DNA from 2 places in the Marinomonas sp. A3A genome. Region 2 is predicted to be linked to the other one. Evidence: predicted binding sites of a transcription regulator. Region 2 holds the regulator's gene; the other holds the start of a gene.
What was found. The regulator sigma-54, encoded in region 2, starts transcription at its own class of promoters, with help from an activator protein. The targets are predictions, from matches to a motif close to TGGCACNNNNNTTGCTNT.

Region 1: a site for sigma-54 is predicted at 1,422-1,439, ahead of codB (cytosine permease). Genes of this name have one in related genera too.

The regions. Positions count from the first base shown of each region.
Region 1 is NZ_CP025532.1:1,669,584-1,675,372, forward strand. Features, by position in the region: gene codA (cytosine deaminase) at 1-12, opposite strand, end outside; gene codB (cytosine permease) at 120-1,364, opposite strand; gene katG (catalase/peroxidase HPI) at 1,649-3,862, shown strand; gene CYL31_RS07790 (methyl-accepting chemotaxis protein) at 4,121-5,789, shown strand, end outside.
Region 2 is NZ_CP025532.1:2,480,445-2,486,233, reverse strand. Features, by position in the region: gene mgtE (magnesium transporter) at 1-651, opposite strand, end outside; gene CYL31_RS11595 (HPr family phosphocarrier protein) at 660-929, opposite strand; gene ptsN (PTS IIA-like nitrogen regulatory protein PtsN) at 939-1,388, opposite strand; gene CYL31_RS11585 (RNA polymerase factor sigma-54) at 1,406-2,878, opposite strand; gene lptB (LPS export ABC transporter ATP-binding protein) at 2,957-3,682, opposite strand; gene lptA (lipopolysaccharide transport periplasmic protein LptA) at 3,683-4,210, opposite strand; gene lptC (LPS export ABC transporter periplasmic protein LptC) at 4,194-4,673, opposite strand; gene CYL31_RS11565 (calcium/sodium antiporter) at 4,772-5,752, opposite strand.

The DNA.
Region 1 (5,789 bases), 810 kb from region 2:
AATAATGTGCATAAAAACCTCAATCGTGTTGCAGAGCAGGCGTGAAAACCTGCTCTTCGATGTTGTGATGGTGAAATAATATTTTCTCGATAATCAATGCATTTATCACATGGTTTCTATCATGCAGTGACGGCTTGTCTATGAGATAGAAAAGATAATACGCCATAAACCACTATTGCGACAAAGACCCCAACAATAGGTGGCATCATCGGAGATGTGTAGGCTGCTGCTGAGGCGATGGCATAAGAGCCAAGCCCAATCCAATTAAAAGCGGGCAAGTTTACGTTGGCTAGCAATGGGTATTGGCCTTTATGGCGCAAGCAAAAATCAGCCATGATTACACCACCAATTGGCGGGATAAATGTTCCTAACAAGACCAGAAAAGGAATGAGAAAGTTATACATGCCAAATACCGCCATGACGGTACCAATGGCTGCGCCAGCGATGGTCACAACTCGACGCTTATCGGTTCGAAGAAGATTGCAGCCGGCGACGGCAAAGTTGTAAATGGTATTGTCTTGAGTTGTCCAAATATTGAGAAACAACATAAGTACAGCCAGCACCATAAAGCCTTGCGCTAGCATAACGTCGACAATATCAGCTTGCTGGTAAATTAACGTACCAAGTGCTCCGGTTAATACCATCAGGCCATTGCCTAAAAAGAAGGCCCCCATGGTTGCCCAAACAGCGACTTTACCGCTATTGGCGAATCGGCTCCAGTTAGTTGCTTGAGTGGCACCACTGACAAAGGTACCAATTACTATGGTGATAGCTGCGGTGAAACTCAAACTTTGTGTTGGCTCAATGCCAAACAAAGCTGATATACCGCCAACATCGATTAATCCTGTGTAAAGGCTGATTAAAATAAAAATGAGCATGGCAGGAACCGCTACTCGGGACAAGATATCCATGCCACGAAAACCAATCATGGCGGTTATACAAAAAGCCATGCCGAATAAAATCATTAAGGGCGTTTGCCATGCTTCTGGTATGTTCGTAATTTTGACTAACACAATTGCAAGCGTTGCCGTTCCCCATGCGTACCAGCCAATTTGAGTGAAGCCAAGTATGAAGTCTGCTAACTTGCTGCCAATTTCACCAAAGCAAAACCTTCCCATTAGGACACTATTTAAACCACTTTTATAGGCAATGAATGCTAATGCAGAAGCATAAATGCCTAGCAGCAAGTTACCGACTAAAATAACTAAGAGTAACTCTGAAAATGAAAACGCGGTTCCTAATGTTCCTCCAGCCCACATGGTTGCGGTAAAAAAGGTAAAACCAAGCAGAATCACTGCCATTGGCAGTAGTCCTCGGCGTTTATCTTTAGGCACTTCAATTAATGGATAATCTGATTGCGTCATAGTTGTTCCCCATGATGATTTAGTCAAAGTCACTTATTTGTGGTTTCCTTTAGTTTATAAGCAACTTGTGAACCAGTTTTGGGTAAATGCTTTTTATCAAATGAGTTTGTGGCGAGATTATGAAAAATGGTCACAATTGATTAGGCAAAAGCCAAGGCAGTCATTGCCTATCATCTTCTTAGTTTTTATTTATTAGTTACTCACTCTTTTTAAGTTTATAACTATAGTTAAGAAAACGTTACTGAAAAATAAGATGTTCTAAGCAGCAAGTAGGAGAGAGCGTTATGTCTAACGAAAAGATGTCGAATGAAGGTAAGTGTCCTTTTAATCATGGTGCCGCAGGTGCAAATCAATCATCGGGCCGCGGTACATCAAACAAAGACTGGTGGCCGAATCAGTTGAACTTAAACATTCTTCACCAGCATTCGCCGAAATCTAACCCAATGGGCGAAGATTTTGATTATGCCAAAGAATTTAATAGCTTAGATCTTGAAGCGCTTCGCAAAGATTTATTTGCGTTGATGACAGACTCTCAAGATTGGTGGCCGGCTGATTACGGTCATTATGGCCCATTCTTCATCCGCATGGCTTGGCACAGTGCAGGCACGTATCGTACGGCTGATGGTCGTGGCGGTGCGACGTCAGGTACTCAGCGTTTTGCACCATTAAACAGCTGGCCAGATAATGTTAACTTAGATAAAGCGCGTCGCTTGCTTTGGCCTATTAAGCAAAAATACGGCCGTAAGATCTCTTGGGCAGATTTGATGATCTTAACGGGGAACTGTGCATTGGAATCCATGGGGTTCAAAACTTTTGGTTTTGCTGGTGGCCGTGTGGACGTGTGGCAGCCTGAAGAAGACATTTATTGGGGAACTGAGAAAACTTGGCTAGATGATGAACGTTATACTGGCGATCGTGAACTTGAAAACCCTTTAGCAGCCGTACAAATGGGTTTAATTTATGTTAACCCAGAAGGTCCAGATGGTAAGCCCGATACGCTCGCTTCCGCCCGTGATATTCGCGATACTTTTGAACGTATGGCGATGAACGACGAAGAAACCGTTGCCTTGATTGCTGGTGGCCATACCTTCGGTAAAGCCCATGGTGCAGGTGATGCCGCTCAAGTTGGCGCTGATCCAGAAGCGGCAGGCATTACTGAGCAAGGTTTTGGTTGGAGTAATAACATGGGCACGGGGAAAGGTGTCGATACTATTTCTAGTGGTCTTGAAGGCGCTTGGACGAAGAGCCCAATTGCTTGGGACAACGGTTACTTTGAAAACTTGTTTGAGTATGATTGGGAATTAACTAAGAGCCCAGCAGGCGCTTGGCAGTGGACTCCAAAAGGTGGTGCGGCAGCAAACTCTGTTCCAGATGCTCATGATTCATCTAAACGTCATGCGCCAATTATGTTTACATCGGATTTGGCATTACGTGATGATCCGATTTATGCGCCAATTTCTAAACGTTTTTATGAGAATCCAGATCAACTTGCCGATGCGTTTGCTCGTGCCTGGTACAAATTGACTCACCGTGACATGGGTCCAGTGGCTCGTTACCTCGGGCCTCTAGTGCCACAAGAAGAGTTGGTATGGCAGGATCCGATTCCAGCGGTGACGTATGTTTCGGTTAATGACCAAGACATTGCAGACCTTAAAGTAAAAATTCAAGCTTCTGGATTGTCCATTGCACAGCTTGTTTCTACAGCTTGGGCTTCTGCATCGACTTACCGTGGTTCAGATATGCGTGGTGGTGCTAATGGTGCTCGTATTCGTTTAGCTCCACAAAAAGATTGGGCCGTAAATCAGCCTGAGCAACTTGCTAAGGTGTTGTCTGTTTTAGAGGGCATTCAAGCTGAGTTTAATGCCCAAGATTCAACTAAACAGGTCTCTCTTGCTGATTTGATCGTATTAGGTGGATCTGTTGGCGTTGAGCAGGCTGCAAAAGCAGCGGGACACAGCGTTACAGTCCCATTTACATCAGGCCGTGCGGATGCATCTCAAGAGCAAACGGATGTGGAATCTTTTGCTTTCCTCGAGCCTGCTGCAGATGGCTTCCGTAACTATCTGAAAGGTAAGTACACGGTATCTGCTGAAGAAATGTTGGTGGATAGAGCACAATTATTAACGCTTTCAGCGCCAGAAATGACGGTGTTGTTAGGTGGTTTGCGAGTATTGAATACCAATACGGGTCAATCTCAACATGGAGTTTTGACAAGCCAACCAGAAACGTTAACCAATGACTTCTTTGTGAATTTATTGGATATGGGAACCAAGTGGTTTGCTACCTCTGAAGAAGAGAGTGAGTTCCAAGGTCGTGACCGTACAACGGGTAAGATCAAATGGACAGCAACACGTGCCGACTTAGTGTTTGGTTCTAATTCTCAACTTCGTGCTATTGCAGAAGTGTATGCGAGCTCTGATTCACAAGAACGTTTTGTGAAAGACTTTATTGCCGCATGGACTAAAGTAATGGAGTTGGATCGTTTTGATCTAGCTTAATCTCCTAGTGTTACCAACACCCAACCCTGCTTCCGAAAGGAATGCGGGGTTTTTTTATAGGAATAATTATCGGTTTTCTGCTAAAACTTTCGTTACTACAAAAAAACAACGTTTTAAAGGTGGCACTTTAATAGTTGATGTTATAAATTCCTCCGAAATTCATTGGATTGACATAATTCAATGTCATTAATTTTGTTATCTCTGAATTTGCATGGAAGTGATAAGTTTTTTTCGTTTATTTTATAGGATAATTTAGTAATGAAGGTTTCTCATAAGGTTGTCTGGTGTGCATCAATTGTTGTTGTTTTAGCATTCTCGATGTACTCGTGGTTGCAATACAGCAGCCTTAGAAGTGCATTGTTTGAGAAAACAACGACAAGTACTCAAGAAAGTAGTAAAGCTCTCGCTTTGCAGGTTAATAACTGGCTTAAAAATAAAATGGATTTGATTGAAGCTATTTCGCAAACAGTTGATGCGGACTTTAGTCCTGAAACCATTCAAAAAGCTTTCGACTTACCTATTTATAAAGACGAGTTTATTTTACTGTTTGGTGGTTTGGATATTAACGGTAGTCGAATCACCAATGATCCTAATTGGAACCCACCGGGCTGGGATGCCCGCAAACGCCCTTGGTACGGCATGGGGAAGCAGCATAAGCAAGCAGCGCTAACAGAACCTTATGTCTCGACTGAGGGCGATATTCTGATTTCTGTGATTGCAGACTTTTCTGACCATGGCCAATTTAAAGGTACTTTTGGTGGAGATCTAAATCTTAATACAGTATCTGAAGCAGTTAATGCGCTTAACTTCAATAACACAGGTTATGCGTTCCTATTGAGTAAAGATGGAAAAATAATCAGTCACCCAAATGCAGATTTGAACGGCAAATCTGTATCTAATTTATTGCAAGGTGGTGTGCCAGAACTGAGTAAAGACTTGGTTGAAAAAAAACTGGCTGACGGTACGCCTGTATATGTGTCTTTTAGTTCATTGCCTAATTTGTACGGTTCAGATTGGTATGTCGGTGTTGTTTTAGATGAAGACAAGTTATTTGCCAGTGTTCGAGAGTTTGGTTGGGTCGCTTTTTGGGGAACTTTAATTGCCGCCTTACTTGTTTCTATCGTGCTGTATTTTGTCGTGACTGGTTTGCTAAAACCACTTCGTGCTTTACATGAATCACTAAAAGATATAAATGGTGGGCAAGGGGATTTAACCAAACGCCTTGCGATTACTAGTGACGATGAATTCGGTCATGTATCGAGCGAGTTTAATAAATTTATTGATTATTTACAGAGCTTAATTGGCGAAGTAAAAAGCCAATCTTGTCATATTCGCGAAAATACAGATAAGACGGCAGTGTCTTCCGTAGAGTCATCGAAACAACTGTATACTCAGCTTAATGAGTTGGATCAACTGGCTACTGCGATGCATGAAATGTCAGCGACAGCGCATGATGTGGCAGACAACGCTCAAACAGCCGCAAGCCGTGCAAATCAAGCAGACGCTGCTGCAAAAGAGGGCGAAGTTATTGTTGATCGTACGACTACTTCGATTGCTGAGCTGACTCAGAAAATGGGCGATGTTGTAACAACTATTAATGACTTAGTGAAATATAGCGACAATATTGAATCAATTCTTACTGTTATCACCGACATAGCTGATCAGACTAATTTATTAGCCTTGAACGCTGCTATTGAAGCGGCACGAGCTGGTGAGCAAGGCCGAGGCTTTGCTGTCGTCGCCGATGAAGTCCGAACATTGGCGTCAAAAACACAAGAGTCGACAGAACAAATTAAGAAAATGATTCAACAGTTACAAACTGGGGTAAGGGGTGCTGAAAAAGCCATTCTTGAAAGCCGAGAAAACGCCAATGCAACCCAGCAAATTGCCGATCAGGCTAAGCAGTCTCTAGAGGCGATTCGCTTAA
Region 2 (5,789 bases):
GGCTGGTGTCTCTGCATCAATGACCGTGAATTCTGTTTCCATGATGTCGCGCACGGTTGCGCTAACATCAGATACCAATAGTTTGGTGAGGGGGAGAGTGCCTAATAAGCGATCTGATCGGCTAACAACAAGTAGGTTATCAGTCATGTCTGGCAGGGTTGAGTGTCTGCGTAGATAGCGGAAAACCAGATCGACGGTGATGTTTGGACGTATGGTGATGGTGTCCGTGTTCATCAAGCCGCCGGCGGAATCTTCCGAGTAGCTTAATAGTGCTTCAACTCTTGTTCTGTCTTGCGAGGACATTGACGCAAGAACTTCTTTTACGACCTTTTCTGGTAGGTGTTGAAGTAAGTCGGCAAGGTCATCGCTTTCAAAGTGTTCGGATACGGCGATGAGTCGCTCTGTATCCATGTTTTTCATGAACTGTACACCAATATCTTCGCTTAGATATTGAAGTACTTCACCTTCGTTTTTTGCTTCGATTAACTCCCAAAGAAGCTTACGCTCTTTGGGAGGGGAGGACTCTAATAGACGAGCAACATCTTGTGCAGGCAAAGCCCCGTTAAGTAGATAACGGATTTGCATGGTGGCACCGGATTCAAGCGATTCAGTAACCGTTTGAAGGTGATTAAGCGTGTTTTGCTCTGACATAGAAGGTTTTACTCGTCTTCACCAAAGCGATTGTTGATTAATTCTATCACCGCCTTTATTGCGTCTTTTTCGTCTTCACCATTGGTTTTGACACGAATTTCTGTGCCTTTTCCAGCAGCCAGCATCATCATTGCCATAATGCTTTTGCCGTCAACATTGCGGCTGTCTTTTTCTATGGTGATGTCGCAAGAGAAGCGAGTGGTTGTTTCAACTAGTTTGCCGGCAGCGCGAGCATGCAAGCCAAGTTTGTTTATAATTGTGACGGACTCTTCCTGCATGCTGTTTCCCTATATTAATGAGTCAAAAATATTGAATAGTTCTTCATTGGTTTGTGCTGTACGCAGCTTGTCCAATGCTTCTGGAGACTGAGCAAGCTCGGCGATTTGGGCTAAAGTTGCAAGGTGTTGATCGCACTCATGAGGTGGAACAATTAGAGCAAATATTAGGTCAACCGCTCTTTTGTCGATGGAGTCGAAATCAATAGGCGTTTGTAGAGACATAACAACGATAGCGGTGTGGTTTGCAGACTCTAGACGGCAATGTGGAATAGCGATGCCGTTGCCAATGCCTGTGCTGCCTAGTTTCTCTCGACCAAGTAATGCGTCATAGATGGCTTCGTTGTCGCAATGTAGTCGATTTGAAGCGACTTCCGCAATGCTTTCAAGGACGCGTTTCTTACTAACAATATCTTGTTTTGCGAGAACGAGTTCCGCTTTTAATAATGATTTCAAGGACATGATAAAATGGTTTCCGTTTAGATCAGTCGTTTTCGTTCATTGGAAGGAGGGATGTTCATCGCCTCTCGATATTTGGCAACAGTACGTCGAGCAACCTGTATGCCTTGGTCTGCTAAAATAGCAGCTAGCTTGTTGTCACTTAGTGGTTTTTTTGCTGGTTCATCTGATACAAGCTTTTTAATCATAGCTCGTATTGCTGTAGAAGAACATTCTCCGCCAGAGGCTGTGTTGACATGGCTGGAGAAGAAGTACTTTAGCTCAAAAATACCTTTAGGTGTGTGCATGTATTTCTGGGTTGTTACCCTAGATATAGTTGATTCATGCATGCCAACTTCTTCTGCAACATCGTGAAGAACCATGGGTTTCATGGCTTCTTCGCCAAGTTCGAAGAAATCAATTTGTCGACTTACTATGCAGCTGGCCACTTTTAATAATGTTTCGTTGCGGCTCTGCAAGCTCTTCATGAACCATTTTGCTTCTTGAAGAGAGGTTTTGATGTAGGTGGCATCTTCGGCGGTTGTTGCTGTGCTAGCCATCGCTGAGTAAGTCTCATTGATTTTGATGGGCGGCAACGCGTCGTTATTTAGTTCAACTTGCCATACGTCATGGCGTTTTTTTACGGTGACGTCTGGAATAACGTAGTCGGTGTCATCTGCGTCGATCACTGAGCCAGGGCGTGGGTTAAGCTGTTGGATCAAATTGACGACTTCTTTTAGTGCTTCGTCTTTTAATTTTGTTTTGCGGCTTAACTGAGCAAAATCTCGGTTACCTAACAAGGGTAGGTAATGATCAATAAGATTGTGTGTGCTCTTGTATAGAGGGTGGCTCTGGAAAGCTTCCAGTTGCACAAGAAGGCAGTCGCGTAGGTCGATCGAGCATACGCCAACAGGGTCAAAGCGTTGTAGTCTGTGTTGTACAGCAATGACTTCGTCTAACTCAAGCTCTTCTAGTTCTGTACAAAGGGACTCACAAATGTCATCGGGGGAAATGCTTAAGTAGCCATCGGGTTGGACGCATTCAATGATGGCGTAAGCGATTTCGATGTCGCGATCTGACATGTGAGTTAAATTTAATTGCCATATTAAATGGTCTTGTATGCTTTCTGCTGGTGCATTTCGGCTTTCGAAGTCGCTATCGCCTTCGTAGCTGTTGTGATCACTGACGGCCGCAGAGCTTTGGTAGGTGTCATCCCAGTTACTGTCGATGGACAGTTCTTCTGGGATACTTTCTGTCCACTCGGACTCTACGCGTGCTTCTTCGCTATTGTTGTCGACTGTTGTATCTGCAGCACTTTTTGATTCTATACTGGCAGGGATGTCGCTATGAATTTGTTCGTCGTCGTCGAGCTCAAGTAGTGGATTAGACTCAAGGAATTCGTGAATTTCTTGTTTTAAATCCAACGTAGAAAGCTGCAGCAAGCGGATAGCCTGTTGCAGTTGTGGCGTCATGGTCAGCTGCTGACCGAGCTTTAATTGTAAAGACTGCTTCATAGAGCAACTCTTTCTTCTAATTGAATGAATTGGAACGAGTTGTGCATACTACTCCCTTTCTACAGCAATGATAAGGGGTTACAGGCGGAAGTCGTCGCCTAAATAGACCTTTTTTACTTGTTCATTGTTGATGACGGTACTGGCATCGCCAGATGCAATGATGTAGCCATTACCAACAATGTAAGCTTTATCGCAGATGTCTAGTGTCTCTCTGACGTTGTGATCGGTAATTAGGACGCCGATTCCACTCTCTTGGAGGTGTTTGATAATGTGCTTTATATCACCAACGGAAATAGGGTCTACGCCAGCAAATGGTTCATCAAGTAAGATGAATTTTGGGTTCATGGCAACAGCTCTCGCTATTTCGACCCGGCGTCTTTCTCCTCCTGATAAGGCCATTCCTAGGTTGGTGCGAATATGAGTGATATGGAACTCTTCTAAGAGCTCTTCTAGTCTTTCTTGTTGTTGCGCTTTTGTTAGTTTTTTGCGTGTTTCTAAGATGGCTAGAATATTATCCTCTACAGACATTTTTCTAAAAATAGATGCCTCTTGAGGAAGGTAGCCAACGCCTTTTTGAGCACGTGTGTGCATCGCGTCATGAGTAATATCTTGGCCGTCAATAAATATGCCGCCAGCATCGTTTGCTACCATGCCAACTATCATATAAAAGCAGGTTGTCTTGCCCGCGCCATTAGGGCCGAGTAGGCCAACGGCTTGGCCTGACTCAACGGAAATAGATACATCCTTTACGACTTGGCGTTTTTTGTAACTCTTTGCAAGGTGTTTTGCCTCTAGTATAGCCATCTATTTTTTGGTCTCAGGTGCTTGTTTATCTTTTGGCGCTTGTGGCTGTAAAGTCATTGAAACGCGCCCTGAATCTTTTTTCTCAGCACTGAAAGTGCCGTCATCGACCATATAAAGGATGTAGTCTGCAGTGATGGAATTTTGCATTCTACTTAAATAGCCGTCGCCGATGATTTCTAGTTTTGATTCGCTTGTTAGGTAATGTATTTCGTTACCTTTGCTAATAACAATGTTGCCGCTCCAATCTATTTGCTGGCTAAATTTCGCAGGCTTTCCTGTGGCTTCTAGGCTGCTGAATTGTCGAGTCTTTGGATCGGTTGTTACTTTAAGGTATTGCGCTTGAATTTCAATGGTACCTTGTTTAACAAATACATTACCTTTGTATATTGCTTCGCCTGAGTTTTGGTCGAATAATGCTTCATCTGCCTGTATTTCTAATGGTTTACTTGTGTCGTCAGGCAGTGCGTATGCGTATTGGCCAATTAGGGCCGAAGTGAGCAACACGCTGATGTTAATGAATCGTTTCATATTTTCCTCGTACAGATCCTGTCATCACGACTTCTTCTGAATTGATATAAGTTTTAATTTCTCCAGCAGAAGTCTCTCCTTGAGTGGAGATAAGTGTCGCGTTTCCATAGCTGGTTAGTGATTGATCTTTATCTAAGTAATGTATGTTGTCTGCACTGAGCTTTATATCTTCAGATTGGAGGTATTTTTTAGTTGCTCTAGCGTTTTCGGTTAATAGAATATCATTACTTCCGTCTTCAATAACCCCTTTATCTGCTTTTGCGCTCCATTGACCTGATTTTGTGTAGCGTTCAATACTCGGAGTTTCTAATAAGGTTCTGGATTTAGCTATATAATGCAGTGTTTGTTCTGCGTCGAGTGTTTCAATTAGAGCTCCATCGGTATCAAACTCTTTTACTTTGACTTTAGTGATGAAATAGTCGGGTGAGCTGCTTAGTGATTCAGTTTGAACCAAGTTTTGCATAGGTGTCGTCCCATACCACCCTAAAGAAGCCACTAATAGTAAAGCAGCCCCTATGATCGAGAGGTTTTTGGGTTTTATTAGTTGTTTAAGCGAAAGCATTACACCGAACCGTTTGTGCTAATGATAAATAAATAAACCCCATAAGAAGCAATCAGTGGTACACCTACCCATCGAGGGATGCTGTTGTTCTTCGTTCTTTTGAAGATGAAAATGGCAAGAGCAAGAGCGACGGTTAAGCCTAATACCCAAGGGAAGTCTCGGCTTGTTACGCTTCCATCAATTAATCCTGGTGCAATTAAGCCAGGTAGAGGAAGTACAGTTGCTAAGTTGAAGATGTTTGATCCTAAGATGTTACCAATTGCTATGTCGTGATGACCTTTTCGTACGCTGCTAACTGAAGCGGCAAGCTCTGGTAAGCTGGTTCCGACAGCAACGATAGTAAGGCCTATAACCAATTCGCTTACGCCTAAAGCGGTCGCTATGCCAATTGCTCCCCAAACAAGTAATTTTGAGCTACCTATTAAGACAGCAAGACCAATAAAGGCAATCAACAAAGATTTGCCAATAGAAGAGCCATCATCTTCGGGAAGGTCTGCTTTTAAATCATTTTCTAAATCTTTACTGCCTTTCAATAAAATCACCAAAATAATGATAAAAGCAGCAATTAATATGATTCCATCCCATACGCCAAGGGTCTGATCAAACAGTAAAAATCCTGCTAGCAGTGTGATTGCCAATACAAGAGGGACTTCTTTTGATGATAGGCCCGACGCTATTGGGATCGAGGAGAATAACAATGTGATACCGAAGACAAGAGCGATATTAGCAATGTTAGATCCGAGGACGTTGCCGACGGCAATTTCAGGGGCGTTATCCAGTGCGGCAATGGCTGAAACGACCATTTCTGGTGCTGATGTGCCGAACGCGACTAATGTAATGCCTATTATCATTGGATTAACATTTAGTTTCTCTGCTACAAGTGCAGAGTGTTCTATAAATTTGTCGGAACTCATTACGAGTAAAATTAAGCCTAGAATTAGGGCGATTGAAAACAACAGCATGGTATTGATATTACTCATAGATACAGGGAGTACCATTTAATGAGGTTTGACGTTG